2 regions of the Nocardioides sp. Leaf285 genome follow, and region 1 is predicted to be linked to the other one. Evidence: riboswitches for the same ligand, from Rfam matches in the RefSeq annotation. Region 1 holds a riboswitch; the other holds the start of a gene.
What was found. Region 1 has a riboswitch for cobalamin ahead of ASF47_RS09025 (magnesium chelatase subunit D family protein). Riboswitches for the same ligand answer to the same signal wherever they lie in the genome.
Positions count from the first base shown of each region.

Region 2: it holds a riboswitch for cobalamin, as region 1 does, so the genes downstream of both, ASF47_RS00900 (FecCD family ABC transporter permease) here and ASF47_RS09025 (magnesium chelatase subunit D family protein) in region 1, are expected to answer to the same signal.

Region 1 is NZ_LMNH01000003.1:115,097-122,263, forward strand. Features, by position in the region: gene cobO (cob(I)yrinic acid a,c-diamide adenosyltransferase) at 1-539, opposite strand, end outside; gene ASF47_RS09025 (magnesium chelatase subunit D family protein) at 539-2,563, opposite strand; cobalamin riboswitch at 2,587-2,732, opposite strand; gene cbiE (precorrin-6y C5,15-methyltransferase (decarboxylating) subunit CbiE) at 2,760-4,091, shown strand; gene cobM (precorrin-4 C(11)-methyltransferase) at 4,088-4,858, shown strand; gene ASF47_RS09040 (precorrin-2 C(20)-methyltransferase) at 4,865-6,466, opposite strand; gene ASF47_RS09045 (precorrin-8X methylmutase) at 6,499-7,167, opposite strand; gene ASF47_RS09050 (nitrite reductase) at 7,164-7,167, opposite strand, start outside.
Region 2 is NZ_LMNH01000001.1:166,306-173,472, forward strand. Features, by position in the region: gene ASF47_RS00875 (ABC transporter substrate-binding protein) at 1-565, shown strand, start outside; gene ASF47_RS00880 (carbohydrate ABC transporter permease) at 562-1,521, shown strand; gene ASF47_RS00885 (carbohydrate ABC transporter permease) at 1,518-2,342, shown strand; gene ASF47_RS00890 (acetylxylan esterase) at 2,412-3,404, shown strand; gene ASF47_RS21605 (helix-turn-helix domain-containing protein) at 3,435-3,788, shown strand; cobalamin riboswitch at 3,817-3,996, shown strand; gene ASF47_RS00900 (FecCD family ABC transporter permease) at 4,131-5,144, shown strand; gene ASF47_RS00905 (ABC transporter ATP-binding protein) at 5,141-5,929, shown strand; gene ASF47_RS00910 (ABC transporter substrate-binding protein) at 6,005-7,102, shown strand; gene ASF47_RS00915 (helix-turn-helix domain-containing protein) at 7,112-7,167, opposite strand, start outside.

The DNA.
Region 1 (7,167 bases):
GCGGCCTCGACCAGCGCCGGGTGGGCGCGGCGGCCGGTGAGCACGACGTACTGCCGACCGGGCCGCTCGCGCAGGGTGGTGACGACGTCGTCGACGTCGACCCAGCCCCACTCCATGGGGTAGGTGAACTCGTCGAGCACGTAGAGGTCGTGGCGCTCCTCGGCCAGGCGCCGCTTGACCTCGGCCCAGCCCTCGGCGGCCTCGGCGGCGTGGTCGGCCTCCGAGCCCTCCTTGCGCGACCACGACCAGCCGGCGCCCATCTTGTGCCACTCCACCGGACCGCCCTCGCCGGTCTGGTCGTGCAGCTCGCCGAGGCGCTCGAGCACGGTCTGCTCCCCGATGCGCCACTTGGCCGACTTCACGAACTGGAAGACCCCGACGTCCCAGCCCTGGTTCCAGGCCCGGATCGCGAGCCCGAAGGCCGCGGTCGACTTCCCCTTGCCGTCGCCGGTGTGCACCATCAGCAGCGGCTGGGTGCGCCGCTGGGCCGTGGTCAGGCCGTCGTCGGGCACGGCCAGCGGCTGCCCCTTCGGCGCCATCAGGCGACCCGCTCGCGCACGGTGGCGGCGAGGGCGCCGGCGCTGACCTCGGCCAGCGGCACGTGCTCGGCGCCCAGGTGGGCGGCCAGGACGCCCCCGAGGCCCAGGCGCATCGGCCCGCTCTCGCAGTCGACGACCAGGGCGGCCTGGCCGGCGGCGGCGAGCGCGGCGGCGGCGTGGCGGGAGCGGGCGACGGCGTCGGCCCCGGCGGTGGCGCGGCCGTCGGTCACCACGACGAGCAGGGAGCGGCGGCGCGGGTCGCGCAGCCGCTCGGTGGCCAGGGTCCGGGCGGCCTCCTCGAGGCCCTCGGCGAGCGGGGTGCGTCCGCCGCCGGGCAGCACCTCGAGCCGGGCGGCGGCCACGTCGACCGAGCGGGTGGGCGGCAGGGTCAGCTCGGCGCCGGCCCCGCGGAAGGTGACCAGCCCGACCTTGTCGCGGCGCCGGTAGGCGTCGAGCAGCAGGCTGAGGATCGCGGCCTTGACCTGCTCCATGCGGCGCCGCGCGGCCATGGAGCCGGAGGCGTCGACGCAGAAGAGCACGAGGTTGGACTCCTGGCCCTCCCGCACCGCCACGCGCAGGTCGTCGGCGTCGAGCAGCAGCCGTCCGCCGGCGCCCGGCGCGCGCCCGCGCAGCGCCTGGTGGGGCACGGCCGCGCGCACCGTCTCGGCGAGGTGGATCGCGCCGGTGCGGCCCGGCCGCGCGCCGACACGGCGCCCGGTGTCGGTCTCGGCGCGGCTGCGGCGTCCGCTCTCCCCGCGGCCGGCGCCGCGCACCGTGAACAGCCGCGCCCGGTACGTCGCGCCCGCCGCCACCGTCGTGCCCGCCCCCGCGGGGGACGGGGTCGGCTGCGGGGTCGGCTGCGGGGTCGGCTCCTCGGTCGCCTCCGCGGTCGGGTCGGGGCGGCCGGGGGCGTCGTCGTCCCCGGGCGCCGACTCGGGCTGCCCAGGCTGCTCGGGCTGCCCGGGCTGCTCGCCCGGTCCTCGGTCCGGCCCGTCCTCGGGTCCCTCACCCGGCCCGTCGGGGTCGTCCTCAGGCCCCTCGTCGGGCTCGGGGCCGAGCACGTCGTCGAGGAGGTCCTCGTCGAGGCCGGGGGCGTCGAAGGGGTTGCGGCGACGGCGGTGGGGGAGGGCGAGCCGGGCGGCGGCGCGCACGTCCTCGACGGTGACGCGGGTCCGGCCGTGCCAGGCGGCGTGGGCCACCGCGGTGCGGGCGGTGACGAGGTCGGCGCGCAGGCCGTCGACCTCGAAGGCCGCGCAGAGCTCGGCGACCTTGAGCAGCACGTCGTCGTCGAGCACGACGTCGGGCAGCAGGGCCTGGGCGGCCGCGACGCGGCGGGTGAGGTCGGACTCGGCGGCGGCCCACCGCCGCGCGAAGGCCTCGGGGTCGGCGTCGTGGGCCATCCGGCGTCGCACGACCTCGACGCGCAGCGCCGGGTCGCGGGGGGCGGCCACCTCCACGGTGAGCCCGAAGCGGTCGAGCAGCTGCGGGCGCAGCTCGCCCTCCTCGGGGTTCATGGTGCCCACGAGCACGAAACGGGCGGCGTGGGTCACCGAGACCCCGTCGCGCTCCACGGTGGCGCGGCCCGTGGCGGCGGCGTCGAGCAGCACGTCGACGAGGTGGTCGTGGAGCAGGTTGACCTCGTCGACGTAGAGGATGCCGCGGTGGGCGCGGGCGAGCAGGCCCGGCTCGTACTCCGCGGCGCCGTGCGCGAGGGCCTTCTCCAGGTGCAGCGAGCCGAGCACGCGGTCCTCGGTGGCGCCGACCGGCAGCTCGACGAGCCTTACCGGCCGCTGCTCGGTCGGGGCGTCGGGCCGCTCGGCGGGGTCGGTGGAGAAGGCGTCGCCCGCGACCACCTCGATCGGCGGCAGCACGCCGACGAGACCGCGCACGATCGTGGACTTGGCCGTGCCCTTCTCGCCGCGCACGAGGACGCCGCCGATCTCGGGCGAGATCGCGCTCAGCACGAGCGCGAGCGACATGTCGGCGGAGCCGACGACGGCAGAGAAGGGGTAGTGCTGTGGCATGAGAGGCTCCCGCTCGTCCGCCATCGGAAAGGAACCCCGAGGCCGGTCTTCGGACTTCCCGGGTCGACGCTCGCGCATCGCCCGGGTCACCGCAGCGGGCCTGTGCCGGACTCTCACCGGCTTCCCAGATTCTCCCGTCGGTCTCGCGACCTCGGGGCACCTCGGAGCTGTGGCGGTCACGATAGCGTCACGCAGCGTGCCCCCCGACCTGTCCCCCCTCGACGGCCCCCCGCACGCCTCCGAGCGGGGAGCGGCACCGCGGCGCGTCGACATCGTCGGCATCGGCGCCGACGGCTGGTCCTCGCTCGCCGAGGCCTCCCGCGCGCTGGTGGGCGAGGCGTCCGTGGTGCTCGGCAGCGCCCGGCAGCTGGCCCTCCTGCCCGTCGTCGAGGGCCAGCGCCGCCGGCCGTGGGGCCGGCCCTTCGGCGACTCCCTGCTCCGCACCCTGGCCGCCCACGCCGACGACGAGGTCGTGGTGCTCGCCTCCGGCGACCCCACCGTCTCCGGCATCGCCTCCACCCTGCGCGCCCTGGTGCCGCGCGAGCGGCTCGTCGTGCACCCGGCGGTGTCCTCGCTGGCGCTGGCCCGGGCCCGGATGCAGTGGTCCGCCGAGGAGTGCGAGGCGCTCACCCTGGTCGGGCGCGACACCGACCGGCTGCGCCGCCACCTCGCGCCCGGTGTACGCCTGCTCCTGCTGACCTCCGACGCCGGCACCCCCGCGACCGTGGCGGCCCTGCTCCTCGAGGAGGGGTACGCCGCGAGCGCCCTCACCGTGCTCGGCGACCTCGGCGCGGCCCACGAGTCGCGCCTGGAGGCCACCGCCGGCGGCTGGGCCGACGTCGCCGCCGCCGACGTGCCCGCCCTGCACGTGCTCGCCCTCGAGGTGCGCCCCACCGGCGGCGACGTGACGCCGACGGGCTCGTGGACCACCGGACTGCCCGACGACGCCTTCGAGCACGACGGCCAGCTGACCAAGCGCGACCTGCGCGCGAGCGCCCTGTCCCGTCTGGCCCCCCGGCCCCACGAGGTGCTCTGGGACGTCGGCGCCGGCGCCGGCTCGATCGGCATCGAGTGGCTGCGCGCCCACCCCTCGCTCCAGGCCTGGGCCTTCGAGGCCGACCCCGGGCGTGCCGAGCGGGTGCGGCGCAACGCCCGCCGTCTCGGCGTGCCCCACCTGCAGGTGCGCGAGGGCCGGGCGCCCGCGGTGCTGGAGCGGCAGCCCAGCCCGCACGCCGTCTTCGTCGGCGGCGGCGCCACCGCGCCGGGCCTGCTCGAGCACTGCCGCGCCGCGCTGCGACCCGGCGGCCGGCTCGTGGTGCACGGCGTCACGCTCGAGACCGAGCAGCTGCTCGCCGCCGCCTACGCCGCGCACGGCGGCGAGCTGACCCGCCACGGCGTCGAGACCGCCGCCCCGATCGGCACCTTCACCGGCTGGACCCCCGCCCGCGCCGTCACCCAGTGGGCCTGGACCGCCCCGCCCGACCACCCGACCCGCTGGCCGGGCGACCCCGACTGGAGCACCCCGTGAGCCCCGAGACCCCGCCGACGACCGTCCGCTTCGTCGGGGCCGGCCCCGGCGCCGCCGACCTGCTGACCCTGCGCGCGGCGCGCATGCTGGCCGAGGCCGACGTGGTGCTCTACCCCGGCACCTACCTCGACGCCGAGGTGCTCGGCCACTGCCGCCCGCAGGCCCGCCTGGTCGACACCCAAGGCCTCGACCTCGACGCGATGGTCGAGGTGATGCGCGCCGCCCACGAGGCGGGGGCGCAGGTCGTGCGGCTCACCAGCGGCGACCCGTCGCTCTACTCCGCCCTCGCCGAGCAGACCCGCCGGCTCGACGCCGCCGGCGTCACCTGGGACGTCACCCCCGGCGTGCCCTCCTACGCCGCCGCGGCGGCCCTGGTCGGCCGCGAGCTCACCGTGCCGCTCGTGGCGCAGTCGGTCGTGCTCACCCGCGTGCAGGCCCGCTCCACCGCGATGCCGGAGGGGGAGTCGCTGGCCGCCTACGCCGCCACCGGCGCCACCCTGGCGCTGCACCTGGCCGTCACCCGCACGCGCGAGACCATGGCCGAGCTCGCCGGCCACTACGGCGCCGACTGCCCCGTGGCCGTCGTCTTCCGGGCCAGCCAGCCCGGCGAGCTCGTCCTGCGCGGCACCGTCGCCGACATCGCCGAGCAGGTGGAGGCGGCCGGGCTGCGCCAGGCCGCGGTCATCCTCGTCGGCCGCGCCCTGGCCCGCGACACCGACGCCTCGGGGGAGTCGTGGCTCTACTCCGTCACCCGACCCCGCTCCTGAGCCGACTCAGCCCTCGGCCCGGTCCGGCACCGAGCGGGAGGTCCACACCCGACCCGACGGGGTGACCCGGGTCTGGGCGCAGCCCACGATCAGCAGGCACTTCATGTCGATCGAGGCGGCGTCGAGGTCGGCCAGGGTCGTGACGTGCAGCGACTCCTCGGCGCGGCCCACGTCGCGCCCCACGACGACCACGGTGTCGGCGGGCAGCACCTCCAGCAGCGTCTTCTGGGCCCGCACCACCTGCTCGGTGCGCGAGCGTGACGCGGGGTTGTAGACCGCGAGCACCAGGTCGGCCTCGGCCACGGCGCGCAGCCGCCGCTCCACCACGGCCCAGGGCTTGAGCCGGTCCGACAGGCTCATCACCGCGAAGTCGCCGCCGATCGGCGCTCCCGCCCGCGCGGCCACGGCCTGCACGGCGCTGACCCCGGGCAGCACCCGCACCGGCACACCGGCCAGGTCCTCGCGCCCCTCGGCGCCCGCGGCCTCCGCGGCCTCGTGCACCGCGGTGGCCATGCCGAAGACCCCGGCGTCGCCGCCGGAGACCACCGCGACCCGCTCGCCGCGCGCGGCCAGCTCGAGGGCCAGGCGGGCCCGGTCGATCTCGACGCTGTTGCCCGACGCGTGGCGGGTCAGCCCGGCGCGCTGCGGCACGCGGTCGACGTACGGCGCGTAGCCCACCACGTGGTCGACCTCGGCCAGCGCCGCGCTCACCTCGGCGGTCAGCCACCGGTCGGGCCCGGGCCCCAGCCCCACCACCAGCAGCTCCGCGGCCTCGGTGGCCGCCGGGACCCGCGCTGCGGCCGGCACGTCCGGCAGCTCGGTGTCGCGGGTGCGGCGTCCGTGGCGGCTGTCGCCGGCCACGACGACCAGCGAGAAGTACGGCACCGTCGCGGGATCGACGTCGGCCACCGGCAGCCAGCGCTGCGCGGGCATCGAGGCGCGCTCGACGTAGACCGCGTGCTCCAGGCGCCCGGCCGCCGCCAGCGCGCGGCGCACGGCGGGGAAGGTGCGGCCCAGCTTCATGATGATCGCGCCGTCGGTGTCGGCCAGGCGACGCGCGAGCTCGGGCTCGGGCAGCGTGCCGGGCAGCACCGTGAGCACGTCGGTCTGGCGCACCAGCGGCGAGGCCACCGCCGCGGCGGCCGCGGCGAAGGCGGGCACCCCCGGCACGACCTCGGTCTCGAAGCGCTCGGCCAGCCGGTCGTGCATGTACATGTAGGACCCGTAGAACAGCGGGTCGCCCTCGGAGAGCAGCACGACGTCGCGACCGGCCTCGAGGTGGGCGGCCAGGCGCTGCGCCGACTCCTCGTAGAACACCGCGAGCGCGCCGGTGTAGCCGCCCGGGTGCTCGGTGGCGCCGGTGGTCACGGGGTAGACCAGCGCCTCCTCGACGACGCCGGGCCGCAGCAGGCCCGCCGCCGTACGCCGTGCGTTCGACTCCTTGCCGGGCCCGGCGTGGTAGGCCACGACGTCGGCGTCGCCGATGAGGCGCGCGGCCTTCACCGTGAGCAGCTCGGGGTCGCCGGGCCCGACGCCGACACCGTGGAAGCGGCCGGTCGCTGGGCTGGTCGCTGGGCTGGTCGCTGGGCTGGTCGCTGGGCTGGTCACTGGGCTGGTCACTGGGCTGGTCACTGGGCTGGTCACTCCGCCTCCTGGGCCAGGGCGTTGACGGCGGCCGAGGCCATCGCCGAGCCGCCGCGGCGACCCCGCACGGTCGCGAAGGGCACGTCGATCCCGTGGTCGGCGGCCAGCGAGGCCAGCGCCTGCTTCGACTCCGCGGCGCCGATGAAGCCCACCGGGCAGCCCACGACCGCAGCCGGTCGCGGGGCGCCGTCGATGAGCATCTCCATCAGGTGGAAGAGCGCGGTGGGGGCGTTGCCGATCGCGACGACCGCGCCCTCGAGGTGGGGCTCCCACAGCGACACCGCGGCCGCGCTGCGGGTGGTGCCCCAGTCGTGGGCCAGGGCGGGCACCCGCTCGTCGGTGAGGAAGCAGCGGACCTCGTTGGCGGCCGGCAGCCGGCCCGCCGTGATGCCCATGGCCACCATGCGGGCGTCGGTGAGGATCGGGGCGCCGGCGGCCAGCGCCTCGCGCCCGGCGCGGCCGAGGTCGGGGTGGAGCACGAGGTCGGCGGCCAGGTCGACCTGGCCGCTGGCGTGGATCATCCGCACCGCGACCTTCTCGGCCTCCTCGGGCACGCCCGACAGGTCGGCCTCGCGTCGGATGGTGGCGAAGGAGTCGAGGTAGATCTCCGGGCCGAGGGCGACGTAGGGGTAGTGGCGGCCGGGCCGGCGCAGCAGCGTGGTCAT
Region 2 (7,167 bases), on a different contig from region 1:
CGAGGAGGGCTACTTCCCCTCCGACGCCAACAGCCTCGACTACACCACGATGATGGGCCGCTTCGTCGACGGCGAGGGCCTGTTCATGTTCAACGGCGACTGGGAGTCGGCCAACCTCGACTCCTCGATGGGCGAGGACGTCGGCTTCTTCCTCATGCCCCCCGTCGAGGAGGGCAACGCCCCGGTCGCGATGGGCGCCCCCAACACCTACGCGATCCCGGCCAAGGCCGAGCACGCCGACGAGATGGCCTACTTCCTGAACTGGGTCCACACCGACGAGACCGCCCGCGAGATCGTCGTCGAGCAGGGCGGTGCCGCCCCCGGCGGGCCCGCCTCGCTGCCGCTGCCCGAGGTCGACCCCGACTCGCTGATCGCCCAGACCCTCGCCGGCGCCCAGACCATCGGGGAGTCGGGGGTGCTGGTGGACTTCATCGCCAACGCCACCTCCGGCATCTACGCCAACTCGATCCGCCCGGAGCTCCAGTCGCTCCTCGACGGCCGCACCAGCGGCGCCGACGTCCCCCCGGCGCTCCAGGCGACCTACGAGGACGAGCTGTCGTCGTGAGCGTCTCCGCAGCTCCCGTGGCGGCTGGGGAGGCCCTGACCTCCCCGGCCGCCACGGGCCGCGCACCCCGGCGCGGTCCCCGCCCCGGCGGCCTGCGCCGGTGGGGCCACCTGGCCTTCGTCGCGCCGGCCCTGGCCTTCTACGGCTACTTCGTGCTCTTCCCGCTCGGCACCTCGGTGCAGTACTCCCTCTACGACTGGAACGGCATCGGCCCCGCCACGTGGGTGGGTGCGGAGAACTACCGCCGGGTGCTCACCGACCCCGACCAGCTCGAGACGCTGCTGCACGCCTTCGAGCTGATCCTGTTCTTCACCGTCGTGCCCGTCGTGCTCGGCCTGGTCGCCGCCTCGCTGATGCACGGGCTGCGACCGGGTCCCTTCGCGACCGTCTCGCGCACCGTGCTCTTCATCCCGCAGGTCATCCCGCTGGTGGCCGCCGGCATCGTGTGGGACTGGGTCTACTCCAGCGACGGCATCGCCAACGAGGTGCTGCGCGCGATCGGGCTCGGCGACGTCGCCCGGCCCTGGCTGGCCGACTTCGAGACCGCGCTGCCCGCGGTGGGGCTCATCGGCTCCTGGGTGATGCTCGGCCTGTGCACCCTGCTGCTGCTCACCGGCATCAGCAAGATCGACCCCTCGCTGTACGAGGCGGCCCGCATCGACGGGGCCGGGCGGCTCAGCGAGCTGCGCCACGTCACCCTGCCCGGTCTGCGCCGCGAGCTGGGCGTCTGCGTCACGGTCACGATGATCGCGGCGCTGGCCAGCTTCGACATCATCTACATCTCGACCCAGGGCGGTCCCGGCCGCTCCACGATGGTGCCCGGGGTGGAGATCTACCGCCTCGCCTTCACCGAGCGCGAGATCGGGCGGGCCTCGGCCATGGCCGTCGTGCTCATGGTGCTGGTGCTCGTCACGATCGTCCCCGTCCAGCGACTGACCCAGAGGGCCGACCAGTGACCGCGACCCGCCGCGCCGACCTCGCCGGACGGGGCCTCCTCGTCGTCTTCATGGTGCTGACCCTCGTGCCCTTCGCCAGCCTGTTGCTCACCGCGCTCCAGCCGCAGGGCAGCATCCCCACCGGGCTCAGCTGGCCCGCCGACCCGCAGTGGCACAACTTCGTCGACGCCTACCGCGTCGCCGACCTCACCCCGCTGCTGGTCTCGAGCATGCTCATCGTGGCCGGCGTCGTGCCCGCTGCGCTGGTGCTTGCCAGCCTGGCCGGCTACGGGCTGGCCTCGCTCAAGGTGCCCGGCGCGTCGTGGATCTTCCTGCTCTTCGTGCTCGGGCTCACCATCCCGTTCGAGTCGCTCATCACGCCGCTCTACTACCAGATCGAGGCGCTCGGGCTGCTCAACACCCGCGCCGCGCTCGTGCTGCCGCTCATCGCGCTCTACATGCCCTTCGCGGTCTTCTGGATGCGGGCGCACTTCCTCACCGTGCCGGTCGAGCTCTCCGAGGCGGCCTACGTCGACGGCGCCGGGGCCTGGCGCACCTTCCGCCACATCCACCTGCCGCTGGCCGTGCCGGCCCTGTCGTCGCTGGCGATCCTGCTCTTCCTGTGGACCTGGAACCAGTTCATCCTCGCCATCGTCCTGGTCAGCGACCCCAGCAAGCGCACGATGGCCGGCGCGCTCGGCGCCTTCCAGGGCCAGTACGGCACCGACATCGTGCTGCTCTCCGCCGGCTCCCTGCTCATCCTGGCGCCCACCGTCGCGGTCTTCGTGCTCTTCCAGCGCCAGTTCTCCCGCGCGCTGCTCCAGGGCGCCGTCAAGGGCTGACCGCCCGCCGCTGCGCGCCCCTCCCGTCCACGCCCGTCCGCGCCCGTTCCCGACCCCTCGAGGACCACCGTGCCCCAGTACGACCTTCCCGCCGCCGAGCTCGCCGCCTACCGCGGCAGCGTCACCGAGCCCACCGGCCTCGCCGCCTTCTGGGAGGAGACCCTCCAGGCCTCCCGAGCGCGTGCCCGCGCTCCCCGGGTGGAGCCCGTCGACGCCCGCCTGCCCCTGGTCGAGGTGAGCGACGTGACCCTCAGCGGCTACGACGGCGAGCCCGTGCGGGCGTGGTACCGCCGCCCCGCCGGGGTGGGCGGCGACCTCCCGCTGGTCATCCGCTACCAGGGCTACACCGGCGGCCGCGGCCTGCCCCACCAGGTGCCGCACTGGACGCTGGCGGGCTACGCCACCCTCGACGTCGACAGCCGCGGCCAGGGCTCCGGCGGCGGCTGGGTCGGCGACACCCCCGACCCCCACGGGCACGGACCGTCGTACCTCGGGGGCTTCATGACGCGGGGCCTGGAGGACCCGGCCCGGCACTACTACCGCCGGCTCTTCACCGACGCGGTGCTGGCGGTCGACGCCGGCGTCGCGCTGCCGGGCGTCGACCGCGACCGGGTCGTCGTCGCCGGCGTCAGCCAGGGCGGCGGCATCGCGCTGGCCGTCTCGGGCCTGCACGACGGGCTGGCCGGCGTGCTCGCCGACGTGCCCTTCCTGTGCGACATGCCGCGCGGGGTGGCCATCGCCTCGACCGGCCCCTACCTCGAGGTGGCGGCGTTCCTCGCCTCCCACCGCGACGCCGCCGACCGCGCCTTCGCCACGCTCGCCCACTTCGACGCGGCGGTGCTGGGGCGCCGCGCGAGCGCGCCCGCGCTGATGTCGGTGGCGCTGATGGACACCGTCTGCCCGCCCTCCACCGTGCACGCGGCCCGCAACACCTACGGCGGCCCCAGCGAGCTGGTCGTCTACCCGTGGAACGACCACGAGGGCGGGCAGTTCCACCAGGAGGCGGCCCAGCTGGAGTGGCTGGCCAAGCTCCTCGGCGGCCCCACCCCCGGCCGGGCCTGAGCCGTGCCCGCGCGGGTCACCGTGGCCGACGTGGCCCGGGAGGCGCGGGTCTCGGTGGCCTCGGTCTCCCGGGCGCTCAACGACGCCCCGGGCGTCGGCGCCGCGACCCGCGACCACGTGCGCGCCGTCGCCCGACAGGTGGGCTACGAGCGCTTCGCCCCGGCCGCCGACCTGGCGCACGGAGCGGGCCGCGGCTCCGGCCCCGGGGCGGCCACGATGGCCGACGTCGCGGCCCGCGCGGGGGTCTCGCCCGCCACCGTCTCGCGCGCCCTCGCCGGCTCGCCCCGGGTCAGCGCCTCCACCCGCGCGCGGGTCGAGGCGGCCGCGCGGGAGCTCGGCTACACCGTCTGCACCGCCGCGGCCTCGACCGCCCGGGCCCGGTGAGCGCGGCGCCGGGGGCGACCACGGCGTGCTAACTTCGCCGCGAGCCAGAACACATCTGACGATGTGCGGGAATCCGGTGAGAATCCGGAGCTGACGCGCAGCGGTGAGAGTGACTGGTGGGACGACGCACCACTGGGCCCGTGGCCTGGGAAGGTGTCCCACCGGGACGAACTCGAGTCCGAAGACCGGCTGGCTCGCCTGACCGATGCCGGCCCGCGCGACTCGGGTCCCCGACAGATGCGAGACCCCGCTGTGGCCGTGACCCGTCCCGCCCCGCCGACCGCGCCCGCGCGCGCCGCCGACCCGCCCCCGCCCGGCGTACGACGCGGCCCGCGGCTCGCGCTGCACCTGGGCCTGCTGGCGGCCCTGGCCGTCTCGCTCGTGGTGGCCCTCGCGCTGGGCTCGGAGCGGCTGCCGGTGGGCGGGGTCGTCGACGTGGTGCGCGAGCGCGTGCTGCACGGGCGCCCGGGCCCCGACCCGGTGCTCGACGTCATCGTCTGGGAGCTGCGCGCCCCGCGCGTGCTGATGGCGGCGGTGGTCGGCGCCGGGCTCGCGCTGGCCGGCACGGCGATGCAGACCCTGGTGCGCAACCCGCTGGCCGACCCCTACCTGCTCGGGGTCTCGGCGGGTGCCGGCGTCGGGGCGACGGCGGTCATCGCATTCGGTGCGCTCGCCGCGCTCGGGGCGTGGGCGCTGTCGGTGGGCGCCCTGCTCGGGGCGCTCGGCGCGGCGGTGCTCGTCTTCGGGGTCTCGCTGGCCCAGGGCGGCCTGACCCCGCTGCGGCTGGTGCTGACCGGGGTGGTGATGTCGTCGGCCTTCTCGTCGGTCTCCAGCCTCATGGTCTTCCTCGGCGAGGAGCCCCGCGCGACCGAGTCGGTGCTCTTCTGGCTGCTCGGCTCGCTCGCGGGCGCGACGTGGGCGCAGCTGGTGGCGCCCGCGGCGGCGGTGCTGGTGGCGGCGGTGCTCGTCGTCGGCGTGCACGGCTGGCTCGACGCGCTGGCCACCGGCGACGACACCGCCGCCGCGGTCGGCGTGCCGGTCGCCGCGCTGCGGGTCGCGCTCTTCGTCCTCACCTCCGCCCTCGTCGGGGTGCTGGTGGCGGTCTCGGGGGGCATCGGCTTCGTCGGCCTCGTCGTGCCCCACCTGGCGCGCCTGGTCGTCGGCGGCGGCCACCGGGCGATGCTCCCGGTGGCCGCGCTCGGTGGCGCGGTCTTCCTGGTGTGGGTCGACGTGGTCGCCCGCACCGTCGTGAGCCCGCAGGAGATCCCGCTGAGCGTGGTCACCGGCCTCGTGGGCGCGCCGGTCTTCCTGCTGCTGCTCGGGCGCCGGCGCTACCACTTCGGGGGCGGGGCGTGAGCGGCCGGCCCGCACCGGCCCTGACGGCCCGGGCGCTGTCGTGCGCGGTCGGCGGGCGCGTCGTGCTGCGCGGTGTCGACCTCGACCTGGCACCCGGCAGCACCACCGCCGTGCTCGGCGTCAACGGCTCGGGGAAGACGACGCTGCTGCGCACGCTGGCGGGCCTGACGCGCCCCGAGACCGGGGCGGTGCTGGTCGGCGACCGCGAGGTCCACGACCTGCCGGCGCGCCGCCGGGCGCAGGTCGTGGCGTTCGTGGCGCAGGAGGAGAGCCCGCCGGCCGACATGACCGCGGGGGAGTTCGTGGCGCTGGGGCGCCTGCCCCACCACCGGCCGTGGGCGCGCGGCGACGGCGACCGGCCCCACGCCCGCGCCGCCCTCGCCGAGGTCGGGCTCGACGCCGCCCTCGACCGGCCCTGCGCCCAGCTCTCGGGCGGCGAGCGGCGGCGGGTCTGCCTGGCCCGCGGCCTGGTGCAGGACTGCGAGCTGCTCGTGCTCGACGAGCCGACCAACCACCTCGACGTGAGCCACCAGGTGGCGCTGCTCGCGCTGCTGCGCGCCTCCGGGCGCACCGTGCTGACCGCGCTGCACGACCTCGCGCTCGCCGCGGCCCACGCCGACCAGGTGGTCGTGCTCCACGAGGGCCGGGTCCACGCCGCGGGTGCACCGCACGACGTGCTCACCCCCGACGTCGTCGCCCGGGTCTTCGGCGTCGACGCCGCCCACCTCAGCGACCCGCGGGGTCGCCACCACCTCGTCGTCGGCCCCGGCCGCCACCTGCGCTGACCCGGCTCCGCCGCGTCGGCCCACCGCCCTCCCGCCGCCCTCCCGTCGCTCCTCCCTCCCGAAGGCAGGTCCTCCGTGCACCGTCCCCTCCCCGTCCGTCCCCTCCCGGTCCGTCTCCTCGCCGTCCGCCCCGTCTCCGCGCTCGCCGCCGTGGCGGTCCTGGCCCTGACGACGTCGTGCGGTGCCGGCCCCGCGACCGGCCCGGCGGCGGGCTCGCCGGGCGCGACCGGCGCCTCGCTCGTGCTCGAGAACTGCGGGGAGGAGCGCGCCTACCCCGACCCGGCCGAGCGCCTCTACGTCTACGACGGCGGCATGATCGCGATGGTGCTCGCCGTGGGCGCGGCCGACGCCGTCGCCGGCATCAGCGGGCTCCAGGACGACGCCGAGGCCCTGGCCCGGGTCTACGGCGAGGACGTCGTGGCCGACCTCCCGGTGGCCAGCGAGGACCGCCCCACGGTCGAGAACGTCCTGCTCCAGCGCCCCGACCTCATGGTCGCCGGCTGGAGCTACGGGTGGGACGAGGACGCCGGTCTGACCCCCGACGGGCTGGCCGAGCGCGGCATCGCGGCGTGGACCCTCACCGAGTCGTGCCGCCAGGGCGACGGCGAGAGCCGCGGCGTCGTCGACCCCTGGACCGCGCTGAGCACCGACCTGACCGCGCTGGGCCGCCTCACCGGGCACGAGGACGACGCGGCCGCCCGGGTCGCCGACGTCGAGGAGCGCCTGGCCCGGCTGCGGCAGGCGCCGCGGGCCGCGGAGACGCCCACCGTGTTCCTCTTCGACAGCGGCACCGCCTCGCCCTTCACCAGCGGCTCCTACGGCGGGCCGCAGGGCGTCATCGACGCGGCCGGTGCCCGCAACGCCACCGAGGACGTCGCCGACACCTGGACCACCGTCTCCTGGGAGCGGGTGGCGGCCGCCCGGCCCGACTACATCGCCTTCGTCGACTACCCCGGCCAGAGCTTCGAGCAGAAGGTCGCCGTGCTGCGGGCCAACCCCGCGACCCGCGACCTGCCCGCGGTGCGCGAGGAGCGCTTCCTCGACCTGCCCTACGCCGCCTGGGTCAGCAGCCCGCTGAACATCGACGCCGCCGAGCAGCTGCGCGCCGCCCTGGAGGAGGTCGACCTGCTGCCCGACTCCGGCCTCGAGCCCGCCCACGACCTGCGGCCCTGAGTCCCCGGCTCAGGGCGCGCGCAGGTGGGCGCGCTGGCCCTGGCGCCCGATGAGGCTGAGGAACT